Regions from separate parts of the Streptomyces sp. NBC_01460 genome, predicted to be linked through region 2. Evidence: riboswitches for the same ligand, from Rfam matches in the RefSeq annotation. Region 2 holds a riboswitch; each other region holds the start of a gene.
The links. Region 2 has a riboswitch for cyclic di-AMP ahead of OG488_RS33085 (M23 family metallopeptidase). Riboswitches for the same ligand answer to the same signal wherever they lie in the genome.
Positions count from the first base shown of each region.

Region 1: another riboswitch for cyclic di-AMP. It lies ahead of OG488_RS28290 (M23 family metallopeptidase); the one in region 2 lies ahead of OG488_RS33085 (M23 family metallopeptidase).
Region 3: another riboswitch for cyclic di-AMP. It lies ahead of OG488_RS20025 (M23 family metallopeptidase); the one in region 2 lies ahead of OG488_RS33085 (M23 family metallopeptidase).
Region 4: another riboswitch for cyclic di-AMP. It lies ahead of OG488_RS15380 (transglycosylase family protein); the one in region 2 lies ahead of OG488_RS33085 (M23 family metallopeptidase).

Region 1 covers NZ_CP109473.1:6,253,143-6,258,295, forward strand. The annotation lists gene OG488_RS28280 (M16 family metallopeptidase) at 1-370, shown strand, start outside; gene OG488_RS28285 (M16 family metallopeptidase) at 397-1,779, shown strand; cyclic di-AMP (ydaO/yuaA leader) riboswitch at 1,970-2,137, shown strand; gene OG488_RS28290 (M23 family metallopeptidase) at 2,151-2,945, shown strand; gene OG488_RS28295 (GntR family transcriptional regulator) at 3,169-3,873, shown strand; gene OG488_RS28300 (HPr family phosphocarrier protein) at 4,048-4,329, opposite strand; gene OG488_RS28305 (bifunctional acetate--CoA ligase family protein/GNAT family N-acetyltransferase) at 4,494-5,153, shown strand, end outside.
Region 2 covers NZ_CP109473.1:7,343,141-7,348,293, reverse strand. The annotation lists gene OG488_RS33095 (STM4011 family radical SAM protein) at 1-348, shown strand, start outside; gene OG488_RS33090 (SGNH/GDSL hydrolase family protein) at 369-1,196, opposite strand; gene OG488_RS33085 (M23 family metallopeptidase) at 1,379-2,284, opposite strand; cyclic di-AMP (ydaO/yuaA leader) riboswitch at 2,290-2,448, opposite strand; gene OG488_RS33080 (tyrosine-protein phosphatase) at 2,863-3,687, shown strand; gene OG488_RS33075 (DUF6126 family protein) at 3,697-3,870, opposite strand; gene OG488_RS33070 (helix-turn-helix domain-containing protein) at 3,948-4,568, opposite strand; gene OG488_RS33065 (aspartate aminotransferase family protein) at 4,640-5,153, opposite strand, start outside.
Region 3 covers NZ_CP109473.1:4,479,021-4,484,173, forward strand. The annotation lists gene OG488_RS20005 (hypothetical protein) at 1-291, opposite strand, end outside; tRNA gene OG488_RS20010 (tRNA-Met) at 493-566, shown strand; gene OG488_RS20015 (MerR family transcriptional regulator) at 682-1,428, shown strand; gene OG488_RS20020 (PP2C family protein-serine/threonine phosphatase) at 1,535-2,722, shown strand; cyclic di-AMP (ydaO/yuaA leader) riboswitch at 2,956-3,108, shown strand; gene OG488_RS20025 (M23 family metallopeptidase) at 3,120-4,160, shown strand; gene OG488_RS20030 (aldo/keto reductase) at 4,351-5,153, shown strand, end outside.
Region 4 covers NZ_CP109473.1:3,486,923-3,492,075, reverse strand. The annotation lists gene OG488_RS15395 (cytochrome P450 family protein) at 1-767, opposite strand, end outside; partial or broken gene OG488_RS15390 (cytochrome P450) at 939-1,196, shown strand; gene OG488_RS15385 (transglycosylase family protein) at 1,302-2,288, shown strand; cyclic di-AMP (ydaO/yuaA leader) riboswitch at 2,579-2,750, shown strand; gene OG488_RS15380 (transglycosylase family protein) at 2,751-3,446, shown strand; gene eno (phosphopyruvate hydratase) at 3,764-5,050, shown strand; gene OG488_RS15370 (FtsB family cell division protein) at 5,145-5,153, shown strand, end outside.

The DNA of each region.
Region 1 (5,153 bases), 1.1 Mb from region 2:
CGGTGTCGAGGTGCCGCAGATCGAGGCGGCCGTCGACGAGGAGCTGGCCCGCTTCGCCGAGGAGGGCCCCACGCCCGAGGAGATGGAGCGCGCCCAGGCGCAGTTGGAGCGCGAGTGGCTGGACCGGCTCGGCACGGTCGCCGGCCGCGCCGACGAACTCTGCCGGTACGCCGTCCTGTTCGGTGACCCGCAGCTCGCCCTGACCGCGGTGGGCCGGGTGCTCGACGTGACGGCGGAGGAGGTCAGGGAGGCCGCCCGGGCCGCCCTGCGCCCCGACAACCGTGCCGTCCTGGTCTACGAGCCGGTCGAACCGGCCGACGAGGCCGACGAGACCGCCGGCACCGACGCGCACGAGGGGGCCGACAAGTGACCGACGCCGCCGTGACTGGAGTAGCGATGGAGTACCACCCGCAGCCGACCGCCGGCGAGGCCAGGCCCTGGGCCTTCCCCGCGCCCGAGCGCGGCGCCCTGCCCAACGGGCTGACCGTACTGCGCTGCCACCGCCCCGGGCAGCAGGTCGTCGCCGTGGAGATCTTCCTCGACGCGCCGCTCGACGCCGAGCCCGAGGGGCTGGACGGAGTGGCGACGATCATGTCGCGCGCCCTGTCCGAGGGCACGGACAAGCGCTCCGCCGAGGAGTTCGCCGCGGAGCTGGAGCGCTGCGGCGCCACGCTGGACGCCCACGCGGACCACCCGGGGATCCGGGTCTCCCTCGAGGTCCCGGTCTCCCGCCTGTCCAAGGCGCTCGGGCTGGTCGCCGAGGCCCTGCGGGCCCCGGCCTTCGCCGAGAGCGAGATCGAGCGCCTGGTCGGCAACCGCCTCGACGAGATCCCGCACGAGCAGGCCAACCCCGCGCGCCGGGCCGCCAAGCAGCTGTCCAAGGAGCTCTTCCCCGCCACGGCCCGGATGTCCCGTCCGCGCCAGGGCACCGAGGAGACCGTCCGGCGGATCGACGCCGCGGCCGTGCGCGCCTTCTACGACGCCCACGTCCGCCCGTCCACGGCGACGGCGGTCGTCGTCGGCGACCTCACCGAGGTGGACCTGGACGCGCTGCTCGCCGAGACCGTCGGGGACTGGTCGGGCAATGCGGGCCAGGCCCGCCCGGTGCCCCCGATCACCGCGGACGACACGGGCCGTGTGGTCGTCGTGGACCGTCCCGGAGCCGTCCAGACTCAGCTGCTGATCGGCCGGATCGGCGCGGACCGGCATGACAGCGTGTGGCCCGCCCAGGTCCTCGGCACGTACTGCCTGGGGGGCACGCTCACCTCGCGGCTGGACCGCGTGCTGCGCGAGGAGAAGGGCTACACGTACGGTGTCCGGGCCTTCGGGCAGGTGCTGCGCTCGACGGCGCCCGGCTCCTCCTCCGGGGCGACCGGGGCCGCCATGCTCGCCATCAGCGGTTCCGTCGACACGGAGTCCACCGGGCCCGCGCTCGACGACCTCTGGAAGGTCCTGCGCACCCTGGCGGCCGAAGGGCTCACCGACGCCGAGCGTGAGACGGCCGTCCAGAACCTCGTGGGCGTCGCCCCGCTGAAGTACGAGACCGCGGCCTCGGTCGCGGGCACCCTGGCCGACCAGGTGGAGCAGCACCTGCCGGACGACTACCAGGCCCAGCTGTACGCGCGCCTGGCGGCGACCGGCACGGTCGAGGCGACCGCCGCCGTCGTCAACGCGTTCCCGGTGGACCGGCTGGTCACCGTCCTGGTCGGGGACGCCGCACAGATCGCGGACCCCGTACGCGCGCTCGGCATCGGCGAGGTGTCGGTCGTCACCGGCTGACATGACGGGACATCAGGGACCCCGGCGGGGCACTCTCGCCGGGGTTCTGTCTTTTGTCTGTTTTAAGCGGAAAATACATGTTCATCCTGTGGGATGTGCGACAAAAGACCCGTTCCGTTTGGCGGGCGAAAGCGGCCCCCTCTAGCGTCGGCCCGGCTGTCCGTCAGACGAATGCCGCATCCGTGGCGCCGGGCAGTCATCGCCGAGTCCCCGTCCGGCGCGAGCCTGGGGAGCCGGGGACCCACGAAGTCCCTGGGGTGAATCGGATCCCTGCACCTCGCACGAGGCTCAGGGGCCCGTAGGAGACCTTCCTGCTCCGAACCCGTCAGCTAACCCGGTAGGCGAGAAGGAAGGAAAGGACCAGCCCCTCCATGGCGTTCATCCGTGCCACCGGGAAGCACCGTGCCCCGAGCCGCCTGACGCGCAAGAGCGCCGAGGTCGCCGGCATCGCGGCCCTGGCCACCGCCGGTGTCATCGGCGCCACCGCGTCCCCCGCCCTCGCCGCGGACTCCGAGGCCGTCGCCCCGTCCTCCACCGGTCTGACGCAGGCCGTCGCCCTCGACACCACGCTCGCCGCCCAGATCGACGCCCAGGCCGAGGCCCAGGCGCACCAGGCCGAGGTCGTGGCCAAGGCGAAGGCAGCTGCGAAGGCCAAGGCGAAGGCCGAGGCCGAGGCGAAGCGCAAGGCCGAAGCCCGTGCCAAGGAGGCCCGTGAGGAGAAGGCGCGGGCAGCCCGCGCCGCCGAGCGCGCCCGGCTGAACGCGTTCCACCTCCCGGTCGCCGGCTCGCACGTGACCACGGGGTACCAGTCCGGCGGCGCGCTCTGGTCCTCCGGCACCCACTCCGGCGTGGACTTCCAGGCCGCGTCCGGCACCTCCGTCGTCGCGGTCGGCGCCGGCACGGTCGTCGAGGCCGGCTGGGGCGGCGCGTACGGCAACAACATCGTGCTCAAGATGAAGGACGGCACGTACACCCAGTACGGCCACCTCTCCTCGATCGGTGTCTCCGTCGGCCAGAGCGTCGGCTCGGGCGAGCAGATCGGCATCTCCGGCTCGACCGGCAACTCCACCGGGCCGCACCTGCACTTCGAGGCCCGGACCACCCCCGAGTACGGCTCGGACATGGACCCCGTCGCCTACCTCCGCGCCCACGGCGTCCAGGTCTGATCCGACACCTCACCACACCGCTCCGACGAAGGCCCCGGCATCCGCCGGGGCCTTCGTCGTGCGTCCGGAAGTGTGTGCGCCGACGCCTCCGCGGAACAGCTCCCTGGCCAAAAGATATCCATGGATTCCGCCCCGCCATCGGAAATGCGCGCCGGTTGCAATAGAGTCGCAGGACAGGCGTCGATCAGCCGCGTTTCGCGGGGATTAAGGCGGAGGTTCGGACATGCGCATTCCCGCGCATTCGGTATGCACGGCAATCCGTGACGACATCGTCTCCGGTGTCTTCGAGCGCGGCAGCCGCCTCACCGAAGAGGTGCTCGCGCGTCGCTACGGCGTCTCCCGCGTCCCCGTACGCGAGGCGCTGCGCACCCTGGAGTCCGAAGGGTTCGTCGTCACCCGCAGGCACGCCGGCGCCTGTGTCGCCGAGCCCACGGAACAGGAGGCCGCGGACCTTCTGGAGATCCGGATGCTCCTGGAGCCCCTGGGAGCCGCACGTGCGGCCCAGCGCCGCACCGAGGCGCACCTCAAGGTGCTCCGAGGCCTGGTCAGGCTGGGGCAGGAGCGGGTCCGCAGGGGCGAGGGAGAGGATCTGCGCTCCCTGGGCGGCTGGTTCCACGAGACGCTGGCACAGGCCTCCGGCAGCCCGGCGCTCATCGCGCTGCTCACCCAGCTCCGGCACAAGATCGCCTGGATGTACGCCGTCGAGCAGCCGGTCCGCCCCGCGGACTCCTGGGCCGAGCACGGCGCTCTCGTCGACGCCGTGGCGCGCCGCGACGCCGAGCGGGCCAGGGCGCTCGCCACCCAGCACGCGGAGCGGGCCACGGCGGCGCACCGGCTGCGGCGCCCCGACCGGCCGGGGCACCCGGCGGCCTCCGCCCGGGTGAGGACTTCGCAACACCACGTAAACATCGCGGGAGTCCGCCATTAACAATTGCGCCGTATACAAAGAGGGGTAATTGCCGGAGGGCTTTCTTTTTGCTGCCCTGATTCAGGATTTCCGGAGCGGTGTCCGCACCTGATCCGGAAACAGAAAAGCCGCGGCTCCCGGTCGGGGGTGCCGCGGCTTTCCCGCAGAAAGAAATCCGGATCGGAATGGCCGGAATCAGACGGTCTCCGGAAGCTCCTCGAGCCCCTCGGCGACCAGCTTCGCCAGACGGTCCAGGGCGGCCTCGGCGTTGTCCGCCTCGGACGCGAGCACGATCTCCTCGCCGCCCTGGGCGCCCAGGCCGAGCACCGCGAGCATGGAGGCGGCGTTCACGGGGTTGCCGTCCGCCTTGGCGATCGTCACGGGGACGCCGGAGGCCGTGGCGGCACGGACGAAGATGGAAGCGGGGCGGGCGTGCAGGCCCTCGGCCCAACCGACGTTGACGCGGCGCTCAGCCATGGTTCTGCCCTTCACGTATCAATGGGTTGTCTAGACCAGTCTCTCATGTGGTGCGCACTGCTGTGCCCGGCGTCGCCGCCGGGCGCCCACCGCCCGTCGGCCCCCTCAGCGTGCCCCTGCCGCGAACCCTCCGCGACCGGTGCGCGGCGCCGTAGGCTTTGCCCATGGAGCCCACTCCGGAGCAGAGTCCGCACCACGCGTACCCCGACCACTGGGAGGCGGACGTGGTGCTCCGCGACGGTGGCACCGCGCGCATCAGGCCCATCACCACGGACGATGCCGAGCGGCTGGTCAGCTTCTACGAGCAGGTGTCCGACGAGTCGAAGTACTACCGCTTCTTCGCCCCGTATCCGCGCCTCTCCGCCCGGGACGTGCACCGCTTCACCCATCACGACTACGTCGACCGGGTGGGACTGGCCGTCACGATCGGCGGCGAGTTCATCGCCACCGTGCGCTTCGACCGCATCAACGACCAGGGCCGGCCGGCCTCCGCCCCGGCGGACGAGGCCGAGGTCGCCTTCCTCGTCCAGGACGCCCACCAGGGCCGCGGCGTGGCGTCCGCCCTGCTCGAACACATCGCGGCAGTGGCCAGGGAGCGAGGCATCCGGCGCTTCGCCGCCGAGGTGCTGCCCGCCAACAACAAGATGATCAAGGTCTTCCGGGACGCCGGGTTCACCCAGCAGCGCAGCTTCGAGGACGGCTCCGTCCACCTCACCCTCGACCTCGAACCCACGGCCGAGTCCCTCGCGGTCCAGCGCGCCCGTGAACAGCGTGCCGAAGCGCGCTCGGTGCAGCGCCTGCTGGCCCCCGGGTCGGTCGCGGTC
Region 2 (5,153 bases):
CCCTACAGCAGGCACCCCCACCGCTCGGCCGGACTCCCGTGCAGGACGGGCGGATCGGTCGTCTCGGTGGACGGTGACGGGACGGTGCGCCGCTGTCACTTCGTCCGCGACGAGCTGGGCAACCTCTACGACGGGAGTTATCGGAGCTCACTCGGCCCGCGCGGCTGTCCGCTCGACGTGTGCGACTGCCACATCGGCTATGTGCACCTGGAGACACTGCCGCTGTACGACGTCTTCGCGGGCGGGGTGCTGGAGCGGATACCCGCCCGTCCGATGCGGATACCCGCCCCGGACGGGCTCGTGCCCGCGGACCCGGCCCGGCGTCTGCTCCCCCTCGTCGGCCGCTGACCGCCCGTCAGCGGCAGGGGTCAGAGCGGCAGCAGGTCGGGGCGCTTGGCCTCGACGTGGTCCCCGGAGGACTCCCCGCGCAGTCGCCGCCCGATCCACGGGACGAGGTACTCGCGCGCCCACTGGATGTCGTCACGGCGCACCTCGAACGTCCCGCGGTGCACCTGCGGAGGCCACACCTGGTCCGGGTCGGCCGGCGCGTCGAGGCCGAGGACCTGGGCGGCGCGCAGCGCGACCCGGGTGTGCCCCTCGGCCGAGAGGTGCAGCCTGTCGCTGTCCCACGCCCGCCGGTCCTGCACGGACCGCAGGGACCACAGGTCCAGCACCGGGCAGTCGTAGCGGTCGGCGATGGACCGGACGTGCGCGGTGAACATGGCGATCTTGCCCCGCAGGTGCTTGAGCACGGGGATGCCGCGGGTGTCGAACCCGGTGGTGACCATGACGGTTCCGACCGCCTGGGTCAGCTCGGCGACCGCACGCTCGAAGCGTTCCGCCACGTCGTCCGGGTCGGAACCGGGGCGGAGGATGTCGTTGCCGCCCGCGCAGAAGCTGACCAGGTCGGGTGCCAGCTCCTTCGCCCGGGGGACCTGTTCCTCGACTATCTGGTCGAGGAGGCGTCCGCGTACGGCGAGATTGGCGTACCGGAAATTCCCGTGCGGGTCGTCCGCGGGGCCGACCGTCGCACCGAGGACGGGGAGCTGGTCCGCGAGGAGGACCGCGAGCCGGTCCGCCCAGCCGACGAGCGTCCCGCCGGGGCCGGGGTCTCCGACACCCTCGGTGAAGCTGTCGCCAATCGCTGCGTACGACCCGATGATGCCTCGTTGTCTGTTTCTCGAATCGTCTGCCACAAGCGCTTATCCTGCACCTTCGAATGTGACCTACGCGACCGTAATAAGGGGTTGACGGGTGGTGAGAAAGACCACCCGGTCAGTTTTTGGTAAAGCAGGAATAAGGAGAGGGGCGGTGCGCCGTGGCGCACCGCCCCTCTCCTCGAAGCGATCGAACCGGGTGATGTGTCCCGGACGGAGTCTCAGATGGAGACGCCGTGCGAACGCAGGTAGGCGATCGGGTCGACGTCCGAGCCGTAGCTCGGGCCGGTCCGGACCTCGAAGTGGAGGTGCGGGCCGGTGGAGTTGCCGGTGGAGCCGGAGAGGCCGATCTGCTGGCCGCCGGTCACGGTCTGGCCGGCCGAGACCTCGAGCGAGGACAGGTGGGCGTACTGGGAGTACATGCCGTCGCTGTGCTGGATGACGACCTCGTTGCCGTACGAGCCGCTCCATCCGGCGGAGACCACGGTCCCCTGGCCGATGGATCGGACGCTGGTGCCGGAGGCGGCCTGGAAGTCCGAACCGGTGTGGTAGCCGCTGGACCAGCTGGCGCCTGAGGCGCGGTACTGGGTGGTGACCACGGCGTTCTCGACCGGGGTGGCCCAGCCCGATCCGGTGCTCTCCGACGCGGCGGAGTCGGCGGTCTTCGCGGCCGTCTCCTCGACCGGAGCGGCGGCCTTCTCCGCGGGAGCGGCGGCCTTCGGCGCGGCCTTGGAGGGCGCGGCCTGGGCTGCCTTCTCCGCGGAGCCGGACGCCTTGGCGCCGAGGGTGAGCTTCATGCCCGGGCGGATCAGGCTCGGGTTCTCGCCGACGACGTCACGGTTGTCCTGGTACAGCTTCTGCCAGCCGCCCTTGACCTTCTTGTCGGCCGCGATCTTCGCCAGGTAGTCGCCGGAGACCACGGAGTAGGTCTTCGCCGAGCTCTTGGCCGACGCGGGCGCGCTGTGGGCGGCGGCGGACTTGGCGGCCGGGGCGGCCTGCTCGGCGGCATGGGCGCCGGTGGCGCCGATCAGCGGGAGGGCGAGGACGGCGCCACCGGTCCCGGCGGCAAGGACGCCTCGGGAGATCGGGCCGGTCTTCGTACGACGGTGCTTGCCTTTTGCGGGCATGGGGGAATTCCTCTCCGGCGCCTGCGAGGTGAGCTGTCGGGTTCGGGCTGGAGATGCCCGGCCACGTGGTGCGCGACTTGACCCCAAGCCGTACCGGATCCCTCCGGCCGGCGGCCTACCTGGTTCCCCCGCTCCTGCCACACGTGAGTCGGTGCGGATTCCGGGCGGCGGCAGGATTAGGCGTTCCGTCCGGATTGACCGTGACCGTAAGCGAGCCGGGACGCCGCGAACAAGCCCCGCATTGCGGACCGGAATCGGCGCTTCAATTCCGGTGCGGAATTCCCGTCACACTCCGTGGATCCGGGATCTTGGCTTTCCGCACGGCGTCCGGAATACCTGTCGCGATCTCCGCCACGCACCGTCACGGATATGATCCCGCTCACCCACCTCACCCCATCTCCCGCACAAGCGGGGCATGTTCCGCTAAATACGCCAATACGGACATGTCATGGCCACCACCTACAGGGCGGACCGACACCTCTGCGACCGAGACGGTTGGCCGATGCAGCCATGTCGTATCGTCGCGAGCGTGCCCCCGTCGGCGAGCGGCGCCGACGCCCGACACCCCAGGAGCCCTTGTGACGCAGCTGCCAGAGGTCCCCCCGGCCGGCCCCGAGCCGACGGACGTCGACCTGACCGGTGTCCGCAACTTCCGCGACGTCGGCGGGCTTCCGACCATGGACGGCCGCACCGTGCGCTACGGGCGCCTCTACCGCAGCGGCCATCTCGCCCACGCCACGGAGGCCGACGCCACCTTCCTCTCCGGGCTCGGCCTGCACACGGTCTTCGACTTCCGCAACGCGGCCGACCACAAGCTCGACGGCCTCGACGTGGAGCTGCCGGGTGTCCGGAATGTCAGCATTCCTCTCTCCGACCCGGCCGACGGCGCGGAGTTCTGGCGGCTGGTGCGCGACGGGAACATCCAGCAGCTGCGCTCGATCCTGGCCGACGGCAAGGGGACGGACCGCATGGTCGCCTCGTACCGCTCGATCATCAAGGACCGCACCGCCGAACACAGCCGCGTGCTGCACGCCCTGGCGGAGGACAGCATGCCCGCGCTGATGCACTGTGCGGCCGGGAAGGACCGGGCCGGCCTCTCGGTCGCGGTCTCCCTGCTCGCGGTCGGCGTCGAGAAGGAGGCCATCGAGGCCGACTACCTCAAGTCGAACGACGCGCACCGCCGCTACAAGGTGAAGCGCAGCGACTCCTCGTCGGCGGGGATGTCCGACGAGGTGATGGAGCTGCTCAACCCCCTCTTCGGCGCCCACCCCGACTACCTCGGCGCCGCGTTCGCCGCCATCGAGGAGATCTGGGGCAGCACGGACCGCTACTTCCTCGAAGGCCTGAAGATCACCCCCGAGACCCGCGAGCGACTGCGTGAGCGGCTCGTCGAGGACGCGTGAGCACCGGGGTCAGCCCTTGCCGGCCACGGTGAAGAGAAGGAAGAGGAAGGCCGCGACCACGTGCCCGGCCACCAGGTAGGCGAGGAGCCGGATCACGACGCCGCGGGGCATCCGCCGCTCCTGGGTGTCCGCGCTCCTCGCCCTCCGGGGAGTCAGGGGGTCGTAGTGCTCCGAATCGGACATGACAGTCCTCTCTTCCGGCATCTGGGACCGGCGTGACGAACGGGACGGGACGTGCGGTGCGGGGTGCGTGAGCGGGATCAGAGCCGGTGGACCGTGCTGCCCAGGCACAGCTCGGCGGTGGGGCTCTGCAGCAGCGTGTGGACGAAGAGCAGGCGCGCCCCGCCGGCGTCGAGCGCTGCGATCCGGTGCGGGGTGAGCGAGTCGAAGTGCGCGCTGTCCCCCGGACCGAGGTCGTGGACGGTCTCGCCGAGCACGACCCGGAGCCGGCCGTCGAGGACGTACAGCCACTCCTCACCGGGGTGGACACGCACGAGGTCCCCCTCGGTGCCGTACGGGACGTGGACCCTCAGGGCCTGCATGGCGCGGCCCGGTCCACCGGCCTGCCGGTAGACCCAGCCGCCCGCTCCGGTGCCGCGCGGCGTGGCCTCGAGGCGACCGCCGCGGACGATCGCGTCACGTTCGGGCGGCATCTCCCCCAGGAGCTCGGAGACGGTCGTACCGTAGACACGGGCGAGGCCGAGCAGCATCGGCAGCGAAGGCTGTCTGCGGCCCGTTTCGAGCCGGGAGAGGTGGGCCGGCGAGAGGCCGGCCCGCCCGGCCGCCGCCTCCAGCGTGAGGCCGCGGTCGCGCCGCAGGTCGCGCAGGCGCGGTGCGACCCCGGGGAGCTCGTCGGCCACCCCTCCGTCAGGAGGATTCATACCTCCATTGGGCCAGGACCTTTCCTCTGAGGCAAATTTTTTGCCTCAGAGGCAAAGAAGCCCGGAGACGCTCAGCGGTTGGCGACGGCCTGTTTCACCAGGGTCCGGCCGAAGTCCCACATCAGACCACCCCCGCTGTGCGCGTCGTCCATGACGGCGGTGAACGCGGTCACGAAGCGGTCGACGTCCGGTTCCCCGATGACCAGCGGTGGAATCAGCTTGATCACCTCCAGGTGGTCTCCCGACACCTGGGTGAGGATCCGGTGCTTCTGCAGCAGCGGCACCACCACCATCTGCGCGAAGAGGCCCTTGCGGGCCGCCTGCAGCATCGTCCAGCGGCTGCGGAGCTTGAGGGAGGACGGCCGGCCGAACTCGATGCCGATCATCAGCCCGCGTCCGCGCACCTCGTGCAGCAGCTCGTAGCGGCCGACGAGCGCGGCGAGCCGCTCCCGCAGCAGGTCTCCGGTGCGACGGGCGTGCGCGACGGTCTCCTCCTGCTCCATCACCGTGAGGACGGCGAGCCCGGCCGCCATGGCCTGGGCGTTGGATCCGAAGCTCGCGGAGTGGACGAGGACCCGGTCCATG
Region 3 (5,153 bases), 2.9 Mb from region 2:
GTCGGCCTCCGGGGCCAGGGGGACGGACTCCGAGGGAACGGGCTCCGCCCGCTTCCCGCGCAGATGCACCATGAGCCCGATGAAGCCTGCGGCGAATCCGCTGAACAGGCCCGATATCCCGTGGTTGAGCGCGTTGACCGAGGCGCTCTCCGGCACACCGATGACCAGGTAGTTGACGGCCGCGCTGATCACCGCACCGAAGACGGCGCCGATCACGCCGCTGACGAGGGACACGCGCAGGGGTGACGGCGCGGCCGAGGGGTACGGGGCAGGTCTGTGCGGTGTGGACATGGTGGGAGGCCCTCCAGCAGGCGATACGCAAGATCGGGGGGTGCGGCAACACCCTTGCCTACGCCACTCCGCCTGGCAACATCCCCGTATACAGGCCGTGTTGGCGTACCGCGTGGAGGCCGGCAGGATCCCGGCCCGGGAGTGGGTGCGAAAAGTGGTCGGAGCACCGTCCCGGATGGCGTAGAGTTGCAATCACAACGACGCGGGGTGGAGCAGCTCGGTAGCTCGCTGGGCTCATAACCCAGAGGTCGCAGGTTCAAATCCTGTCCCCGCTACTGAAAGACAGAGGCCCGGATTCTTTCGAGAATCCGGGCCTCTGTCGTATGCCGTCACCCGGCCGCCGGTCCCGGGCTTGACCTTGACGCCGCGTAAAGATCTAGCGTTTCCGTCATGGAGTGGTCCATCCAGGAAATCGCCCGGCGCGCCGGCACCACGAGCCGCACGCTCCGGCACTACGGAGACGTCGGTCTCCTGGCACCGAGCCGCACGGGTGCCAACGGTTACCGCTATTACGGCCAGGAGGCTCTGGTCCGGCTCCAGCGCATCCTGCTGCTGCGGGAGCTGGGGCTCTCCCTGCCCGCGATCAAGGACGTGCTGGAAGGGCAGCGGGACACCTCCGCCGCGCTCCGGACCCATCTGCGCCTGCTGGAGCAGGAGCGGGAGCGCATCGGCCGGCAGATCGCCTCGGTGCGGACCACTCTCCACCGGACCGAACAAGGGGAGGAACTCATGGCGGAGGACGTGCTCGACGGCTTCGATCACACGGAGTACGAGCAGGAGGTCACGGAGCGCTGGGGCAGGGAGGCGTACGAGCGCGGCGGCCGGTGGTGGCGCGGACTGACCGAGGACGAGCGCGCCCGCTTCCAGGGCGTGCACGAGGTCATCGCCCGGGACTACGGGGAGGCCAGGGCCGCCGGCCTGGCGGCGGACAGCGAGCAGGTGCAGGACATCGCGCGGCGGCACTGCGAGTGGCTGTCGGCGACCACGGAGCCCACGCGCGCGTACGTGACCGGCCTCGGGGAGATGTACGTCGCCGATCCCCGCTTCGGGAGGAACTACGATCGCCACGGAGACGGAACCGCCGTCTTCGTACGGGATGCACTGACGATCTACGCGCAGCGCCGGCTCTCCGACTGACCTCCGGAGGACGGGGCTCCGGCGTGCTCCTCCCTTTGGCCGATGACGAGTCGCCGCTCGGCGCGGCTCCGGCCAGCCTGGGTGGGGCGCGGTACCGTCCGCAGCCGTGGGTGGACCGGGCAGGGGTGTTGCACAGGTGGGGAAGCGGGACGGACGCCGACGGGGCGTTCCCGGGAGCGCCCGCTCCCAGCGGTTCGTGCGTGCGTTGCCCGCCCTGATGATCTGTGCCGGGGTGGCCTTCGACCTCGCCACGCCGCCCGAGGTCACCGCTGTCCCGCTCTTCGCCGCCGCGGCGCTCGTCGCCGCCCCGTTCTTCTCGCTGAGCAGCACCGTCCGCATCGGGATCGCCGCGGTCCTGGTCGTGCTCGCCATCCGGCTCTCGGACGGCGTGCTCCTCAGGGTCACGCCGGTCACCGACCTGCTCACGCTGATCACCGTCGTGGCCCTGTCCCTCGTGATCAACCGCGTCGTGCACCGCGGCAACGAGCAGCTCGCCTCGGCGAGGGTCATCGCCGAGACGGCGATGCGTGCGGTGCTCCCGGTGCCGGACGCCCGGATCGGCGGGCTGCACATCGCGGCGCGGTACGAGGCGGCCCAGGCGGACGAGTTCGTCGGCGGCGACCTCTTCGCCGTCGCGGACACGCCGTTCGGGGTCCGGCTGGTGGTCGGGGACGTGCGGGGCAAGGGGCTGGACGCCGTCGCGGCCGTGGCCGTGGTGATCGGGGCGTTCCGGGAGGCCGCCGAGCAGGAGCTGTCGCTGGAGGGCGTGGTCCAGCGACTGGAGCGGGCGCTGGCCCGTGAGGGCTCGCGGCGGGGCGGGCTCGACTCCATGGAGGGGTTCGTCACCGCGGTCCTCGCGGAGATCCCGGCCGGTTCGGACACCCTGCGGGTCGTCAACCGCGGCCATCCTGAGCCGCTGGTGCTGCACGCGGACGGGGCGCTCGACGTGCTGGCCCCGACCGTGCCCGCCCTGCCGCTCGGGATGGGGCTGGACGTGTGGCCCGACCGGTCGGACGAGTGGGCGCTGCCGGCCGGGGCGACCTTCCTGGCGTTCACCGACGGCCTCTCCGAGGCGCGCGACGCGCAGGGTGTCTTCTACGACCCGGCGGCCCGGCTGCGCGGCCGGCTCTTCCCGGGGCCCGAGGAGCTGCTGTCGGCGCTCACCGACGACGTACGGCTGCACACCGGTGGCCGGTCGACGGACGACATGGCGCTGCTCGCCGTCGGCCGGCCTTCGCACGGGCAGCAGGAGCGACGGACGACGGTGAAGATCGTGGGGCGGGACAGTGAATGACCGGTCGCGACTTTCGGTAGTCGAAGGACCGCGCTCCGCATAACATATGACGCACCATCAGAAACTGCTGGCTGGATGAGTGGTGCTCAACTCGCCCGTTTGCGCCCGTTTGACCCCTGAAAGTCCAGGCCGGAGGCGTGAACGATCTGTGGGAACAGCTTGGAATCGGACCCGGGTGTCTATTAACGTTCGATAACGCAGCGCGGTTGTACCCGCCGTCGCAAGAGACGGCACCGTGCGCAGCGCCGAATTCCGCAAGGGAACCGGGGAACCACCTACATGGGGTGAATCGGGCACCTGTGTCTCGCGAGAGACGAAGGGGCCCGTAGGAGACCTTCCTGCTCCGAACCCGTCAGCTAACCCGGTAGGCGAGAAGGAAGGAAAGGAGAGCGCCCACGTGGCGTCCAATCAGCCTGCCCCCGAGGCCCCGTCATCCTTCAGGACCGGAGGCTTCGGTGATGAGGACAGGACGTGGGAGGAATGGAACCCCACCGAGGAGTCCATCCGCCCCGTACGCGGCCGTCATCGCGTAGCCAAGCAGCGCGGTCTCGCCCGTAGCTCCACCGTCCTCGGCGTCGGCGTCATCGCGGCCGTCGGTGCGGGCGGCATGGCCACCGCGCAGAGCAAGCCGCCGGTCTCCATCTCTCTTCCCGATTCCATCGCGGACAACCTTCCCGACGCCAAGTCCCTTCCCGGCGTCGGTGCCTTCATGTCCGGCGACTCCGACGCGGAGCACGAGACGGCCGCCGCGTCCTCCCCGCTCACCACGGCCGGCATCACCGCCGCCGAGGCCCAGCAGGGCACCACCGACGCGGGCGAGGCCCTGCGCGCCCGCATCCTCCAGCAGGCCGAGCAGCAGTCGGCGGGAGCCGAGGCCGAGGCCAGGGCCGCCCAGGAGCAGGCGGCGGCCGAAGCGGCCGCGACCCAGGCCGCCAAGCAGCAGAGCGCCGCCGAGGCCGAGGCCGCCGCGGAGAAGAAGGCCGAGGAGGAAGCGGCGAAGAAGAAGGCCGAGGCCGAGCGCCTCGCCAAGCTCGCCGCCAGCTACGCCGTCCCGACCTCCTCGTACACGATCACCTCGACCTTCGGGCAGTCCGGCTCGATGTGGTCCTCCGGCTACCACACCGGACTGGACTTCGCGGCTCCCACCGGCACGCCGGTCAAGGCCGTGCACAGCGGCACGGTGAAGTCGGCGGGCTGGTCCGGTTCGTACGGCTACCGCACGGTCCTTGAGCTCGACGACGGCACGGAGGTCTGGTACTGCCACCAGTCCTCGATGGACGTCACCGCCGGACAGAAGGTCACCACCGGCGAGACCATCGGCCGCGTCGGCGCCACCGGCAACGTGACCGGCCCGCACCTCCACCTGGAGATCCACACCGCGGACGGCTCGGGTGTGGACCCGATGAGCTGGCTGCGCGGCAAGGGCCTCACGATCTGATCCCCGGCGCCGCTCCTCGGCGCACCGGAACCCCGGCGGCCCTGACGCACGACCCCCCGACGTCAGGGCCGTCGGTCTGCCCGGGTCCGCCCGGCGTCGCCTGTCACGGGGGCGCCGGGCCCACCCGGGCCGCGCGGGGTGCGGGCCGCGAATCGGAATAGGTGCCTCCGTCAGCTGGTTGTACCCGGGTATGACTTCTCTGCGCCCGCTCGGTTCCTCCGGCCTTCAGGTCTTCCCCCTCGCCCTCGGCGGCAACGTCTTCGGCTGGACGGCCGACGAGGACACGACCTTCGCCGTCCTCGACGCGTATGTGGCGGCGGGCGGCAACTTCCTCGACACCGCCGACTCCTACTCCGCCTGGATCCCAGGCAACGAGGGCGGTGAGTCGGAGACCCTCATCGGGAAGTGGCTCAGGGCCCGCTCCCGCCGTGACGACGTCGTCATCGCCACCAAGGTCGGCGCCCACCCGGCGTACAAGGGGCTCTCGCCCACCACGATCAAGGAGGCGGCCGAGGCGTCCCTGCGCAGGCTCGGCACCGACCACATCGACCTCTACTACACGCACTTCGACGACGAGAGCGTCCCCGTCGAGGAGATCATCACCGCCCTCGACCAGCTGGTGAAGGCCGGCACGGTGCGGGAGATCGCCGCCTCCAACATCAGCCCCGCGCGGCTGCGGGCCTCCCTGGACTTCTCCGAGCGCGAGGGCCTGGCCCGATACGTGGCACTGCAGCCGCACTACAACCTCGTCTCGCGCGACACCTACGAGGGCGCGCTCCAGGACACGGCGGCCGGTGCCGGTCTTGCCGCCGTCCCGTACTTCGCGCTCGCCTCCGGCTTCCTCACCGGCAAGTACCGGCCGGGAGCCTCCGTCGAGAGCGCGCGGGCCGAAGGCGCGGGCAAGCACCTGGAGACCGAGCGCGGACGCACGGTCCTCGCGGCGCTCGACAGGATCGCCCAGGAGCACGACGCGGAGATCGCCACGGTCGCCCT
Region 4 (5,153 bases), 3.9 Mb from region 2:
GCGTGGGCGCCGTTTCCGATCAGGTTGATGGTGGTCTCGAAACCCGCGAAGAGGATGACGAAGCACATGGCAGCGACCTCGTTCTCGCTGAGGTGCTCGCCGTGGTCGCTCGCCCGGATCAGGTCGGAGATCAGATCGTCGCCGGGGTTCTCTCTCTTGCGGTGGATCAGGTCGGCGAGATAGCTGCGGATCCTCTTCACCGACCGGGCCACGCCACCGCGAGGGCCGCCACCGTGCCGGATCATCATGCCTGCCCAGTCCCTGAAGTCGTCCTGGTCCTCGCTCGGGACTCCGAGCAGGTCGCAGATCGCGTAGATGGGCAGCGGGAACGCGAAATCGTGGATGAGGTCGGCCGTTCCCCGGTCCGCGAAGCCATCGATGAGGTGGTCTGTCAGCTCCTGTACACGCGGTGCGAACTCGGCGACCCGGCGCGGGGTGAACGCCTTGGACACGAGGCGACGCAGTCGCGTGTGATCGGGCGGGTCGATGTTCAGCAGGTGCGTCATGAGGTTGGCGCTGCGCTCCCCGGGGATGCCGGTTCTGCTCTTCCCGTGTGCGTCTTCCGCGTGGTGCGCCGGGTTCTTGGAAAGGCGGCTGTCGGCGAGGGCCTGCCGGGCATCCGCGTAGCGGGTCACCAACCAGGCCTCGACACCGCTGGGCAGCGTGGTGCGGTGCACGGGGCTGTGCTCGCGGAGCGAGGCGTACGCGGGATACGGGTCGGTGGCGAACTCCCAGGTGAAGAGTTCCGGCGACGGGGTGTGGTTCACCGGACGACGGTATCCGGCGGGCGCCTGTTGCCACCTCTCGCCCCGGCTCCGCCCGACCGGAGGGGCGGCCGCCCCGGCGGGCCCTGCTGTTCGTCACGCTGCGCCGTACCCGCCTTGCCTTGGCACGGTGCCTTTCGCGCGGCTCTTTTCGGAGATCGAGGCATCGCGCGGGATCTCGCACGGAGTGACAATCAGCACCTCGGACACGGGCACGGCATCCACTACTGCCTGGGGGCTCCGCCGGCCCGTCCGGCGGGGCGGGTGGCACTGGCGACACTGCTGCGCCGCCTTCCCGACCTGCGGCTCACCGCAGATCCTGCCGATTTGCGGTGGAGGGGCGGACTCATCATGCGTGGACTGCGCACGCTTCCGGTGGAGTTCGGACCCGGGCCCTCCGCCGAAAAAAGTGACAGCCTGTCAACTCTGTGACTTTCACGTGATCTCCGCTGCATCGACTTGTGACACACGTTCGAGTAGGGCTAGGTTCACCCCTCGACCCACCCGTCACATGTCAGTCACACGGAAGGCAATCGCATGGGCTCCGCGACCGGCAGACACCGTCGCCCTCGTCAGGCACCCGCCATCGTCGTCGCCGCAGGCGTCACAGGATCGGCCATCGCCATTCCGCTGCTCGGTGCGGGCGGCGCGCAGGCGGCCGACGCGACGACCTGGGACCGGGTCGCCGAATGCGAGAGCGGCGGCATGTGGAGTGCCGACCTCGGCAACGGCTACTACGGCGGTCTGCAGTTCTCGCAGGACACCTGGTCGGCCTACGGCGGCACGTCGTACGCGCCCCGCGCCGACCTGGCGAGCCGCTCGCAGCAGATAGCGGTGGCGGAGAAGGTGCTGGACGACAAGGGCCCGCAGGCGTGGCCCAGCTGCGCGGTGATCTCCGGTCTCGCCCTGGACGGGACGCTGCCCGGCGTCGACCCGGGCGGCGAGCCGTCCGCCGAGCCCTCGGACACCGCGACGCCGTCCGAGACCCCCTCCTCCGAGGCGAAGGACCCGGCGGACACCGCCGACGAGAAGGACACCTCGGACTCGGACGCGAAGGGCAAGGCGAGCGGGAACACGTCCGACGACACGTCCGGCAGGAGCGACGAGGCCGTCGAGTCCTCGGACACCGCGACGCCGTCCGGGACCCCCTCCGCCGAGGCCCCCGGGTCGTCCGGCGCATCGAAGGGTGACGGGACGACGAGCGGGAAGCACCGCGGCACGCCGGCTCCCGAGGCCGGTACGGAGACGGGGGCCGACGACGGGCGCGAGTCCGGCCGCCACGCCTCCCGCGGCGACTCCGACGCGCGGCAGGGCGCGGAGGGCACGTACACCGTCCGCGAGGGCGACAACCTCTGGGCCATCGCCGACGCGCAGGAGCTGACCGGTGGCTGGACCGCGCTCTACGAGGCCAACAAGGACGAGCTGGGCTCCGACCCGGACCTGATCCTTCCCGGCCAGAACCTGGACCTCGGCCTCGGGGCGGACGCGCAGGACGCTCCGGCGGAGACCGCCGCCGCCAACTGATCAAAAGCGGGAAAACACCCCGAAAACAGGGGCAGTTAAGAGACCTATGTCCACTTATGCGTAAGTGAGACATGGGTCTCTTTGCGTCAACTGCTGCGCCCCGTCCGTCCGGTCCGTCCATATTGCGTCCGACCTGCGGAAACGATCCTCGCCGCCGGGACGATACGGGCTGATTGGTCGTTATGTCCATCTTTGAATGTGGGGGTTGCGTGTGTCTACGGTCGGAGCCGCTCGCACCGCGGGCACCCTCGACCGTCACGCCGAATCCTGCCGTCGGCCGAGGGGTACCGACGCGTAAAGCGCCGTAGGCAGGAGCGGGGGAACCAGGTAGGCGCCGGACCCGGCCGTCGGAAGACGGGCGAAGGGACGGCTAGGGGTGGAGCCGCCCGCGGAAGCGGACGGCCGGGCAACTCACAGGCCCGAACCCGACAGCTCACCTCGTAGGCGTCGGTGAGGAGAACCATGCTGCTTTCCAGCAAGGGCAAGCACCGTCGCCCGTCCAAGGCCGTCCGTATCGCGACCCTGGCCGGTGTCACCGGTGCGGCCGTCGCCGTGCCGCTCATGGGCGCGACCGGTGCCTCCGCCGCCTCCGTCGACACCTGGGACGCCGTCGCCCAGTGCGAGTCCGGTGGCAACTGGTCCATCAACACCGGCAACGGTTACTACGGCGGTCTGCAGTTCTCGCAGTCCAGCTGGGCGGCCGCCGGTGGCACGCAGTACGCCGCCCGCGCCGACCTGGCCACCAAGGGCCAGCAGATAGCCGCGGCCGAGAAGCTCCTCGCCCTCCAGGGCCCGGGCGCCTGGGGCTGCGCCGGTGCCGGCGGCCTGACGAACGACGGTGTGGACCCGGGTGTCGACACCGGTTCCGGCCAGAGCGCCGACAAGGCCGAGACGAAGGCCCAGCCCGAGCGCAAGGCCGAGCAGCCCACCACGCGCAGCGAGAAGCGCACGGCCCCCGGGAAGACCGTCACCACCCCGACCGGCAAGAAGGTCGAGAAGGGTGACGGCGAGTACAAGGTGAAGGCCGGCGACACCCTCAGCAAGATCGCCGACGCGAAGAAGGTCAAGGGCGGCTGGGAGAAGCTGTTCAAGCTGAACGACGACATCGTCGACCAGGCCGACATGATCTTCCCGGGTCAGCAGCTCCACCTGAAGTAGTCGGAAACGGCCCGGGGTCCCCCTCCTGCCCCGGTGGCCCGGCCCGGCGCGCAGACCCCCCGCGCGCCGGGCCGCGGCCGTGTCCGGCACCCGTCGAAGGAGTGCCGGCGCGCGCTCACCCAGAGGTGAGCGTTCAACAGTTGTGGTTACTGGCCAGTAGAATTCTGGAGCTTTGCCCGTAATGCAGACCCTTGGGTCCTTTTTCGTCCCAGGGGACGGGCGGACGGCCGACGGAGCGGGCCGAGCCGGTTAGGCTCGTGACGCAAGGCCACAGTGACCCTGCACAACCAGTGTCAGATCCCAGAAGGAGATGCCTCGTGCCGTCCATCGACGTCGTCGTAGCCAGGGAAATCCTCGACTCCCGGGGTAACCCCACGGTCGAGGTCGAGGTTGGCCTCGACGACGGCAGCACGGGACGTGCTGCTGTTCCGTCCGGCGCCTCCACCGGCGCGTTCGAGGCCATTGAGCTTCGCGACGGTGACCCGAACCGTTACCAGGGCAAGGGCGTCGAGAAGGCCGTCCTCGCCGTGATCGAGCAGATCGGCCCGGAGCTCGTCGGCTACGACGCCACCGAGCAGCGCCTCATCGACCAGGCGATGTTCGACCTGGACGCCACCGAGAACAAGGGCTCCCTCGGCGCCAACGCCATCCTCGGTGTCTCGCTGGCCGTGGCGCACGCCGCGTCCGAGGCCTCCGACCTCCCGCTCTTCCGCTACCTCGGCGGCCCGAACGCGCACCTGCTGCCCGTTCCGATGATGAACATCCTGAACGGCGGCTCGCACGCCGACTCCAACGTGGACATCCAGGAGTTCATGATCGCGCCGATCGGCGCCGAGTCCTTCTCCGAGGCCCTTCGCTGGGGTGCGGAGATCTACCACACGCTGAAGAAGGTCCTGAAGACCAAGGGCCTGTCGACCGGTCTCGGTGACGAGGGCGGCTTCGCCCCCAACCTCGAGTCCAACCGCGCCGCCCTCGACCTCATCCTCGAGGCGGTCAAGGAGGCCGGTTACGTCCCCGGCCGCGACATCGCGCTCGCGCTCGACGTCGCCGCGTCCGAGTTCTACAAGGACGGCGTCTACGAGTTCGAGGGCAAGTCCCGCTCGGCCGCCGAGATGACCGAGTACTACGAGGAGCTCGTCTCCGCGTACCCGCTGGTCTCCATCGAGGACCCGCTGTACGAGGACGACTGGGCCGGCTGGAAGGTCATCACCGACAAGCTCGGCTCCAAGGTGCAGATCGTCGGTGACGACCTGTTCGTCACCAACCCCGAGCGCCTCGCCCGCGGTATCGAGGAGGGCTCGGCCAACGCCCTGCTCGTCAAGGTCAACCAGATCGGTTCGCTGACCGAGACCCTGGACGCCGTGGAGCTGGCCCAGCGCAACGGCTTCAAGTGCATGATGTCGCACCGTTCCGGTGAGACCGAGGACGTCACCATCGCCGACCTCGCCGTCGCCGTGAACTGCGGCCAGATCAAGACCGGCGCCCCGGCCCGCTCGGACCGTGTCGCCAAGTACAACCAGCTGCTGCGCATCGAGGAGATCCTCGACGACGCCGCGGTGTACGCCGGACGTTCGGCGTTCCCGCGCTTCCGCTTCGACGGCTGACAGCCCGAGTCCGGAGCACCAGCCTCCGTCCGTCCCCGCATCCGGTCCCGTACCGTGTGCGGGGACGGACGTGCGTAACGGGGAGGCGTGAGACATGGCCGGG